Regions from separate parts of the Priestia sp. P5 genome, predicted to be linked through region 1. Evidence: riboswitches for the same ligand, from Rfam matches in the RefSeq annotation. Region 1 holds a riboswitch; the other holds the start of a gene.
The links. Region 1 has a riboswitch for preQ1 ahead of MMB69_RS24745 (QueT transporter family protein). Riboswitches for the same ligand answer to the same signal wherever they lie in the genome.
Positions count from the first base shown of each region.

Region 2: another riboswitch for preQ1. It lies ahead of queC (7-cyano-7-deazaguanine synthase QueC); the one in region 1 lies ahead of MMB69_RS24745 (QueT transporter family protein).

Region 1 is NZ_JAKWFJ010000005.1:107,370-111,797, reverse strand. It holds gene MMB69_RS24755 (YitT family protein) at 1-731, opposite strand, end outside; gene MMB69_RS24750 (Lrp/AsnC family transcriptional regulator) at 1,112-1,522, opposite strand; PreQ1 riboswitch class I at 1,719-1,763, shown strand; gene MMB69_RS24745 (QueT transporter family protein) at 1,773-2,261, shown strand; gene MMB69_RS24740 (hypothetical protein) at 2,698-3,147, shown strand; gene MMB69_RS24735 (hypothetical protein) at 3,219-3,464, shown strand; gene MMB69_RS24730 (hypothetical protein) at 3,492-3,932, shown strand; gene MMB69_RS24725 (DHA2 family efflux MFS transporter permease subunit) at 3,897-4,428, opposite strand, start outside.
Region 2 is NZ_JAKWFJ010000002.1:686,604-691,031, forward strand. It holds gene MMB69_RS20230 (hypothetical protein) at 1-202, shown strand, start outside; gene MMB69_RS20235 (GerAB/ArcD/ProY family transporter) at 229-1,350, shown strand; PreQ1 riboswitch class I at 1,423-1,466, shown strand; gene queC (7-cyano-7-deazaguanine synthase QueC) at 1,697-2,359, shown strand; gene queD (6-carboxytetrahydropterin synthase QueD) at 2,359-2,799, shown strand; gene queE (7-carboxy-7-deazaguanine synthase QueE) at 2,792-3,523, shown strand; gene queF (preQ(1) synthase) at 3,622-4,119, shown strand; gene MMB69_RS20260 (NAD(P)H-binding protein) at 4,188-4,428, shown strand, end outside.

The DNA of each region.
Region 1 (4,428 bases):
AGCTCGTTCTTTTTAATAACAACGTAAATAATGCGTTTATCTTTGTTGGCGTAGTAGCCATATCCGTAAAAGATGGTGGCTGCATTTCCAAATTCACTGGTAATAACTTGTGCTATGTCTTTGTACTGATCAGACATAATCGTCATAGCTTTTTTGTTGTGGAAACCTTCGATAACAACATCGACGATTTTAGCACAAAGATAGACGAATATAAAAGTATAGAGTGTGTTGTTGACGCCAATAGCAAAAACCGAGGCTAAAATAATGACGCTGTCCATATAGAACATGCTTTTAGAAATATTATAACCTTTTGTATAGTTTAATAAATAAGCTAAAAGCGTTGTTCCACCGGTAGATCCATCCGCGATAAAAATGAGAGCAAGTCCTGTTCCCATTAGTAAAGCCCCGAATACAATTCCTAAAATCATGTCGTGAACGTGAAAAGGAATATAGCTGACTAGACCGAGGAAAACGGACGTCATGACGGCTCCTAGAATCGTATAAAGAATCGTTTTTTTGGTTAGAAATTTATAGGCTAAGGCAATAAATATAAGGTTTACAAGAAATGTGCTGATACTTGTAGGGATATGAAATAAATAATATAAAACAAGAGCAATACCAACTGTACTTCCGTCACCTAATTTATTTGGAATGACGAAAAAATCAATGGATGCAGCAACTAAAAGTGCTCCAACAATAATTAAGATGATGTCTTTATAGATTGTTTTCAATATGCAAACCTCCCTGATTATTAGGATATTTTCATGTGAAATCTTGTTTTTACTAGTGTTTCACAAATGATAAAATAAAAAACGTCTTAGAAATTGTCTAGTTATAAAACTGATCAACTTCTAAGACGAAGAATTACGATACGTGTATGGGTCTTGATCCGGCTTTTCCATGCTTCGATGTCACCGATTATATAAACCTCTGACCGCTATGTCAACGCTATGAGAGATGTTCAACTTTTCAAAAAATAGAAGGCGGTTTCCTACATAAAAAAGAATCCTTTGCGACGATGCAAAGGATTTTCAAATTTATTGGAATAGGGGGAATACGTTATTAGAATTGCCATTTTCATAAATTAATATACCTTTATTTTTTAAAAAAATTATTTGTTAATGACAATTGAAAGTTTGTAATTCACATGCTGATTTAGCTCTGTCAAAAAATCATTTAATTCTTCATTTGAATGAAATTTGCATTCTAGTAAGTAGCAGCCATCGCCGCTGATTTTAAAGTTGTTGATGACGTACTTCTGCTGACTTTCTAAAAATGTAAGGTAGGGGTGGTGATGAATGCTCTGCGTATAGATATTTAAAAATGCATGGACGGTGTAGCCAAGTTTTCGTTCATCAATGTTAATTGTATAGCCTTTGATAATGCCTTCATCTTCTAACTTTAATACTCTAGCAGAAGCGGCTTGTCCGGTTAAATGCACTTTTTCTCCTAATTCTTTCATCTTCATACGTCCATTTTTTGATAGCTCTTCTAGTATGCGCTTATCTGTATTATCTAACATCACTACAAATCCTTTCGTATTTCAAATCAAAAGGGTTAACTACTTTATGTCACCTATGTATACGGATACGTCTTCTATTTTATACTAAAGAAAAGTAAGAAAAAAGGGCAGTCAATGTTCAAGATATAGAAAGCGGCAGTAGTTTGCAAACAGCTAGATTGACGAAAGCTTAAGCTTGCTGTATGATTCTTTGAGTGTTTACGTGGTTCGTAACCATCCCACGTTAAAAAACTAAGGAGAGAATAGTAAGATGAATATAAGAACACTTTGCGTCAACGGTCTTTTAGCTGCTATGTATATTGCTGTCAGCATGTTAATTCAGCCGTTTGGCTTCACCAATATCCAATTTCGTATATCGGAAATGTTCAATCATTTGATTGTATTTAATAAAAAGTACGTGTACGGCATTGTACTAGGGGTATTTCTGACGAATTTGTTTTTTTCACCAATGGTCGCTTATGATCTGGTGTTTGGGGTAGGACAATCTGTACTATCATTACTCATTACCATTTTTTCTATGCGCTACATTAAAAATATGTGGGCTCGTATGCTTATTAATACACTTGTGTTTACGTTTACGATGTTTATTATTGCGTTTGAACTGCACCTAGCATTTGAGTTACCATTTTTCTTTACATGGCTAACAACAGCTGTTGGTGAGTTTGTTGTTATGCTTGTTGGAGCACCAATTATGGCAGCAATTAATAAACGTGTACAATTTAATAAGCTAGTTGGATAAAAAAGATGGGGCTGTGATAAATCTCACAGCCCCATCTTTTTTTCTTTGTTATTCTATAAGTGTAGTGATAAACCCCTTATTATTGAAGAGCTTTTCACGCATGGACAAATTACCCATATCTAGCATGTGAAAAGAGCAGGTCGCGTTTGCGTTCTGCTCTTTTTGCGTAAGGAAATAGCGAGTATTCGATTAGATTATTTTGAAAGAAGAAGTGACAAATCTCACAGCGCGTTCTTTTTTCTTTTGTTACGATATACATATAGTTGGCAAACTCCTTATCGAAAAGTTTTTCGCACAACAACACATTACCTATGCGTAGCAATTAAAAAAGCAGACCGAAAAGGTTTGCTTTTTTAATTGTGTATTTTTACCATTAAATTACTAATTTGAGTTATAATTGTAAGGTAATTTTTGTTACTAGAGAGGGGATTATTTTTTGAGCAGAAAGTTAGGAGTTCTTATTTTATTAGCGTTAGCCATCGTGTTTTCCGGATGTTCAAAAGAAGAAGGCAACGTTCCTTTAAAAGAGCTAGAAAAGATCCATATTAACGTCATCAAAGAACAAAAGATGAAGCAAGGGATTTCATATGAAATGGAATTAGTAAACAAGAGCGATTTGACCATCAAACAAAACAATGTCTTTTTATCCTATCCTTTAAAAATGAAAAACGGTTATTCTGAAAATAAATTTAAGGTATTAGCAGAAGGTAATAAATTAAATATTAAGCCAAAACAAAAAGTGCAGTTAACTGTATTTCTTCCTTATAAAGGAATTAATAAAGAAGCGTTAGCTATTGATGAGCCTGACGTAAAGTGCATAGGATATTGGAATAAGCTTGATGACTACCATCAATTTTCTTTTGGAGGATCCTTGAAGCAAGAGTAATAGAAAGTTTTTTGTTAAATAGTGGAACTTGAAAGGTGTGAAATCGTATATAAACCAAGGGGGAGATTTCATTGAAGAGATATGGACTATTTATCATTAGCTTCATTGTGTTGCTAGGTAGCTTTCAACTGCTATCAGGCATGATTCTTACGCTTTTGCATGTTCCAGAAAGCGCGGATATGTGGAGTTCAATTGAAGGTTTATCAAGTAAAGTAATGTTTGGCAGTCATTCACCTAGCTTTGCTTTTGTAATTCCCGTTTTAGCAGCTACAGCCGCTTTTTTTATTTCTAAAAAACGGGTTAGGAAAAGTGCATAAGGGATTGACAAAGGCGGTGAATGAACAGTGAGTGTAGACACGGATAGATTAATTAGCTTCTTTATTTTATGGGGAACACCCGCTGTTTTTAGTATAATAGAGTACTTTAAACTGAGTAAAATTGAAAAAAAAGAAGCGATACGAGACTTAATATCTTTAAAATCTATTGCAACAACAGGATTTATATTGATTGGAGGAGTGATGGCGAGTTTAGGTAGAGTATTATCTCTGCTGCCTCTGCACATTATAGGTACTTTTATTTTAGCTATTGGTGGTATCGTGGGCGCTATTGAAGCATGGAAAACAGAAAAAAAAGAGAGGTGTTATTATCCTTGTTTTCATAGTATCTATGATTGCTTTTACATTTGTGATATAAATTCTGCATGTAACAAGAGCTGCTCAAATTATGAGCAGCTTTTATCAGTTTCTTATTTATTGCGTTTCGAGCTGCTGATCTTTTTTCTTTAACGTAAGAGCGAGAAGGAACGAAACGACGGCGAAAGCGATGGCTACATAATAGACGGTATGAACTCCGCTTGTCATACTTTTTATTTGTAACAGCGTTTTATTCGTTTCATTTGATTGTTGAATAAAGTGCTGAGAAGCCATGGTCATAATACTTGTATACAAAGCGGGTCCAATTGCGCCTGAAACTTGGTTAATCGTATTTGAAATGGCTGAACCGTGAGCGTGAAGAGGTTTAGGTACTTGATTTAAAGCAAGCGTCATCACGGGTCCTATGCTTAAACCTACGCCAATTGTAAAGGCAGCGTATAAAATAGCTGCGGTCATCGTAGTTGTTTCACTGGAAATGGTAGTGAACAAACTTAAAATAAATGTTAAAAGGATTAAGCCTGTTAAAAGCAGCGGTTTAAATCCAATTTTATCAAACAAACGTCCTCCGACCATAGCTGTTAGAGCCAGCGTTACTCCTCCTGGAAGCATAAGAAAACCTGTTTGCAAA
Region 2 (4,428 bases), on a different contig from region 1:
TTATTTGACTAAAAAAATCATGATCAACTTCCGAAAGGAAAAGTATTACCGTGAAATAGTCGTCTACCTTTGTCTCATAGGTTTGGGTCTATTCTTTTGGGGAGCGATTACACTCCGTAAAGAAGTTCCTACGCCTCTGTACTTTTTAGAGGCACTAATTAAGCCTCTTACTAGAACCGTTCATCATCTGTTATTCACGTGAGCAAGCATGTAGGAGAGAAGGTGTGTATGATGCAAATAAAAGAATATATTAGTCCGAAACAATTTCTTTTTCTAATTTATGTTTTTTGTATCGGAAGCGCCATCTTGGCAGTTCCGGCTACATTATTAGAGACGAATAGACAAAATGCGTGGTTTTGCGGTGTGCTTGCTATTGGCTTTGCACTTTTAATCGTTGCGGTGCTTTTATGGCTGATTCAGTGTTACCCTCAGCAAACATTCATTCAAATAGCTAAAAAGGCGCTCGGTCGTTATGCCGGAACGTGTATTTCTCTTATTTACATTTTCTTCATGTTCATTCAATCTACGTTTTCGCTTCGAGACATCAGTACGTTTATGACGACTCAAATTGTCCCTGAAACGCTGCCTACGTGGATTCATGCTCTTGTTCTTTTAGCTGTTATATACGGAGGGTATTTAGGTATTGAAGTGGTAGCTAGAACCGCGGAAATCTTTTTGCCGTGGATTGTGGTCCCCTTTTTATTGTTAATTGTTTTAAATATTCCTCAGATGAAAATTGATCGTCTTTATCCTTTTTTTGAATTCAGCATGGGTGATTTAGTATTAGGGACCACTTATTTTTTAGGAAACCCGTTTATGGAATTGATTTTTATTCTAATGATTACGCCTCATGTAAAAGGTGGAAAAAAGGTAAAAAAAATGTTTGTTATCGGCACTGTCGCATCGGGCTTGACGATTACGATTGCAGTTGCGGCTTGTATATTAGCTCTTGGCGCGAATATTGCATCGATGCACAGTTATCCAGTTTATTTATTAGGGAAAATGATTTCGTTGGGTGCAACGATTCAGCATGTTGAAGTATTAGTAGCTATTATTTGGATGTTATCTATCTTTTTTAAAGTTGTCATTGTGTTCTATGCTATTCAGTTAAGTATCGTCCAATTGTGTAATTTACGGGTGCGCAATTTTTTAAGCTTTCCTTTAGGCCTAATTATTACAGGCGTGGCGTATTACATTATTCCCAATACAGCGTACTTCAATTATTTTGAAAAATATTACTGGCCGTTTTATTTATTTGTACTAAGCGTCTGTTTTCCGTTGTTATTTATTGCGCTTTCTTATATAAAGAAAAATAAGGCAGCTAAAGGCGATAGAAGCCAACAAACATAGCATTATTTATACACATGTGGTATAGTATACGATGACAATTCAAGAAGAAACGCCGTACACGTTTGTATACGTACGGGAGAGGTTCGAAAACTCCCTCTATAAAAAACTAAGATCATCGTTGATGACAAAAGACACGGTTTTAGCGTGTCTTCTTTCACGTGCTTTTCTATTAACACGTCTTTTTGACGTGTTTGGTAAGGACGTGTATCTTAGTTGCTTTTTAGGGAGATTGCTGGAAAAGAGCAGTCTCTTTTTTGTGTTATAAAATTAGTCACAAAGGGAACGAACGGTTCAATAAAGTTTCTTCTTCTTTTGATTTCAATCAAAAAGGAGACGAACAATAATGATGAAAAATGAAAAAGCGATTGTTGTATTTAGCGGAGGTCAAGATAGTACAACATGTCTGTTTTGGGCTTTGAAAAACTTTAAAGAAGTAGAAACGGTTACTTTTCAATACGGTCAGCGTCATAGTCAAGAGATAGAGGTAGCAAAAGATATCGCAGCTGATTTAGGTGTGAAGCATACCGTACTAGATATGTCACTTTTAAATCAATTAGCACCAAATGCCTTAACGCGAGATGATATTGAGATCGAGCAAAAAGAAGGAGAGTTGCCTACAACGTTTGTGGATGGCCGCAATCTGTTATTTTTATCATTTGCAGCCGTACTGGCTAAAAACAGCGGAGGCCGTCATATCGTAACAGGCGTTTGTGAAACTGATTTTTCAGGATATCCAGACTGTCGAGACGTATTTGTGAAATCGTTAAACGTCACGCTTAATTTATCAATGGACTTTGAGTTTGTGATTCATACGCCGCTTATGTGGATTGATAAAGCAGAAACGTGGGCATTAGCGGATGAGCTAGGAGCGCTTGAATATGTGCGTGAAAAAACGTTAACGTGCTACAACGGTATTGTTGCTGACGGATGCGGTGAATGTCCCGCATGTCAATTGCGAAAGCGTGGATTAGATCAATACCTGCAAACAAAAGAAGGAGGAGAAAAATAATGCTGCAACAAATGTATCCTCAAGTGTTTCATGACTATGAATATGAACTGAACAAAGATATGCAGTTTGCTGCGGCACATTTTGTTCCTCACACAGAAGCAGGTAAATGCCGTCAAGTCCATGGACATACGTATTTTGTAAATCTAACTGTTGCCGGAGATACATTAGACGAAGCGGGCTTTTTAGTAAACTTTGCGCTATTGAAAAAAATTGTTTCTGGTCAATTTGATCATACATTATTGAACGATCATTCTATCTTTAACGAAGAAAATCCAAATGATTTTCCTACAACTGAAGTTGTTGCCCGTAAAATTTATGAGTTGGTTCAAGAATATCTAGACACACTACCAAATAAGCCTTCTTGCGTACAAGTATTCGTGCGGGAAACGCCGACAAGTTACGTAGTTTACCGCCCAAAGAAGGTGAAAAAACGTGGCTAATACAATTCCAGTACTTGAAATATTCGGACCAACAATTCAAGGGGAAGGAATGGTTGTAGGACGTAAGACGATGTTTGTTCGTACCGCCGGTTGTGATTATTCCTGCAGCTGGTGTGATTCAGCTTTTACATGGGATGGATCAGCTAAAAACGATATTCGTCAGCTAACAGCAGAACAAATTTGGACGGAGCTAAAAGAAATTGGAGGAGAGTGCTTTGATCACGTCACCATTTCTGGAGGAAACCCTGCGCTTATCAAGGCGATTGGTTCACTTGTAGAGCTTTTGCACAGTCATGGGGTAAAAGCAGCTCTTGAAACACAGGGAAGCCGTTATCAGGATTGGTTTCTAAAGATCGATGATTTAACGATTTCTCCTAAGCCTCCAAGTTCATTAATGAAAACAAATTTCTCCGTATTAGACGATATTATAGAGACATTAATAAAGGAAAAACGCATGGCGCATATAAGCATAAAAGTCGTTGTATTTAATGATGAGGACTTTGAGTATGCAGCGTCTGTTCATGAACGTTATCCTGAGGTTCCATTTTTTGTTCAAGTAGGCAACGAGGACTTAACGACAATCGATAATGCGTCGTTAACACAAGAATTGCTTAAAAAGTATGAGTGGTTAATTGATAAGGCAGTAGCAGCTAAAAACATGAACGATGTAAGAGTTCTGCCGCAGGTTCACGCCCTTGTTTGGGGAAATAAACGAGGCGTGTAAGCGTATAGCAAAAAATTTACAAAGAAAAATAAAAACAGATATATACAAAATAAAAAAACGCTGTTAGAATGACAATCGTAGAAAGAGAGGAAATGCAAATGAGCGGTCGAAAAGATGAAGAATTAGAAGGTGTATCACTCCTTGGAAATCAAGGAACAAACTATTTGTTTGAATATGCACCAGAGATTCTAGAAGCATTTGATAACAAACACCCAAATCGTGATTATTTTGTGAAATTCAACTGTCCGGAATTTACGAGCTTATGTCCAAAAACAGGTCAGCCGGATTTCGCAACCATTTATATTAGCTACATTCCAGATGAAAAAATGGTAGAAAGCAAGTCGTTAAAGCTTTATTTGTTCAGCTTCCGTAACCATGGAGATTTCCATGAAGACTGTATGAACATTATTATGAATGACTTAATTAAACTGATGAATCCAAGATATATTGAAGTATGGGGAAAATTCACACCGCGCGGCGGGATTTCAATTGATCCATATACAAACTATGGCCGTCCCGGTACGAAGTATGAAGAAATGGCTAATTATCGCCTGATGAATCATGATTTATACCCAGAAACAATTGATAATCGTTAATTCGAACAAACAGGTTGTGTATGCAACCTGTTTTCCATTGCAAAAACAACAGGTGAGAAGGTGAAAGAATGTCACAGAGATCAGCATTAGTATTAGGTGCAAGCGGACTTGTTGGTCAAGAACTTTTAAAAATGTTATTAAGCAACAGCTTATATAACCATGTGACAGTGTTTGTTCGAAAAAAGCTACCAATCGAACACACAAAGCTACGTCAGCTTGAAATTGATTTTTCAGAGCTTGATAAGCACGAAGAATGCTTTGCAGTTGATGATGTATATTGCTGTTTAGGCACGACAATGAAAAAAGCAA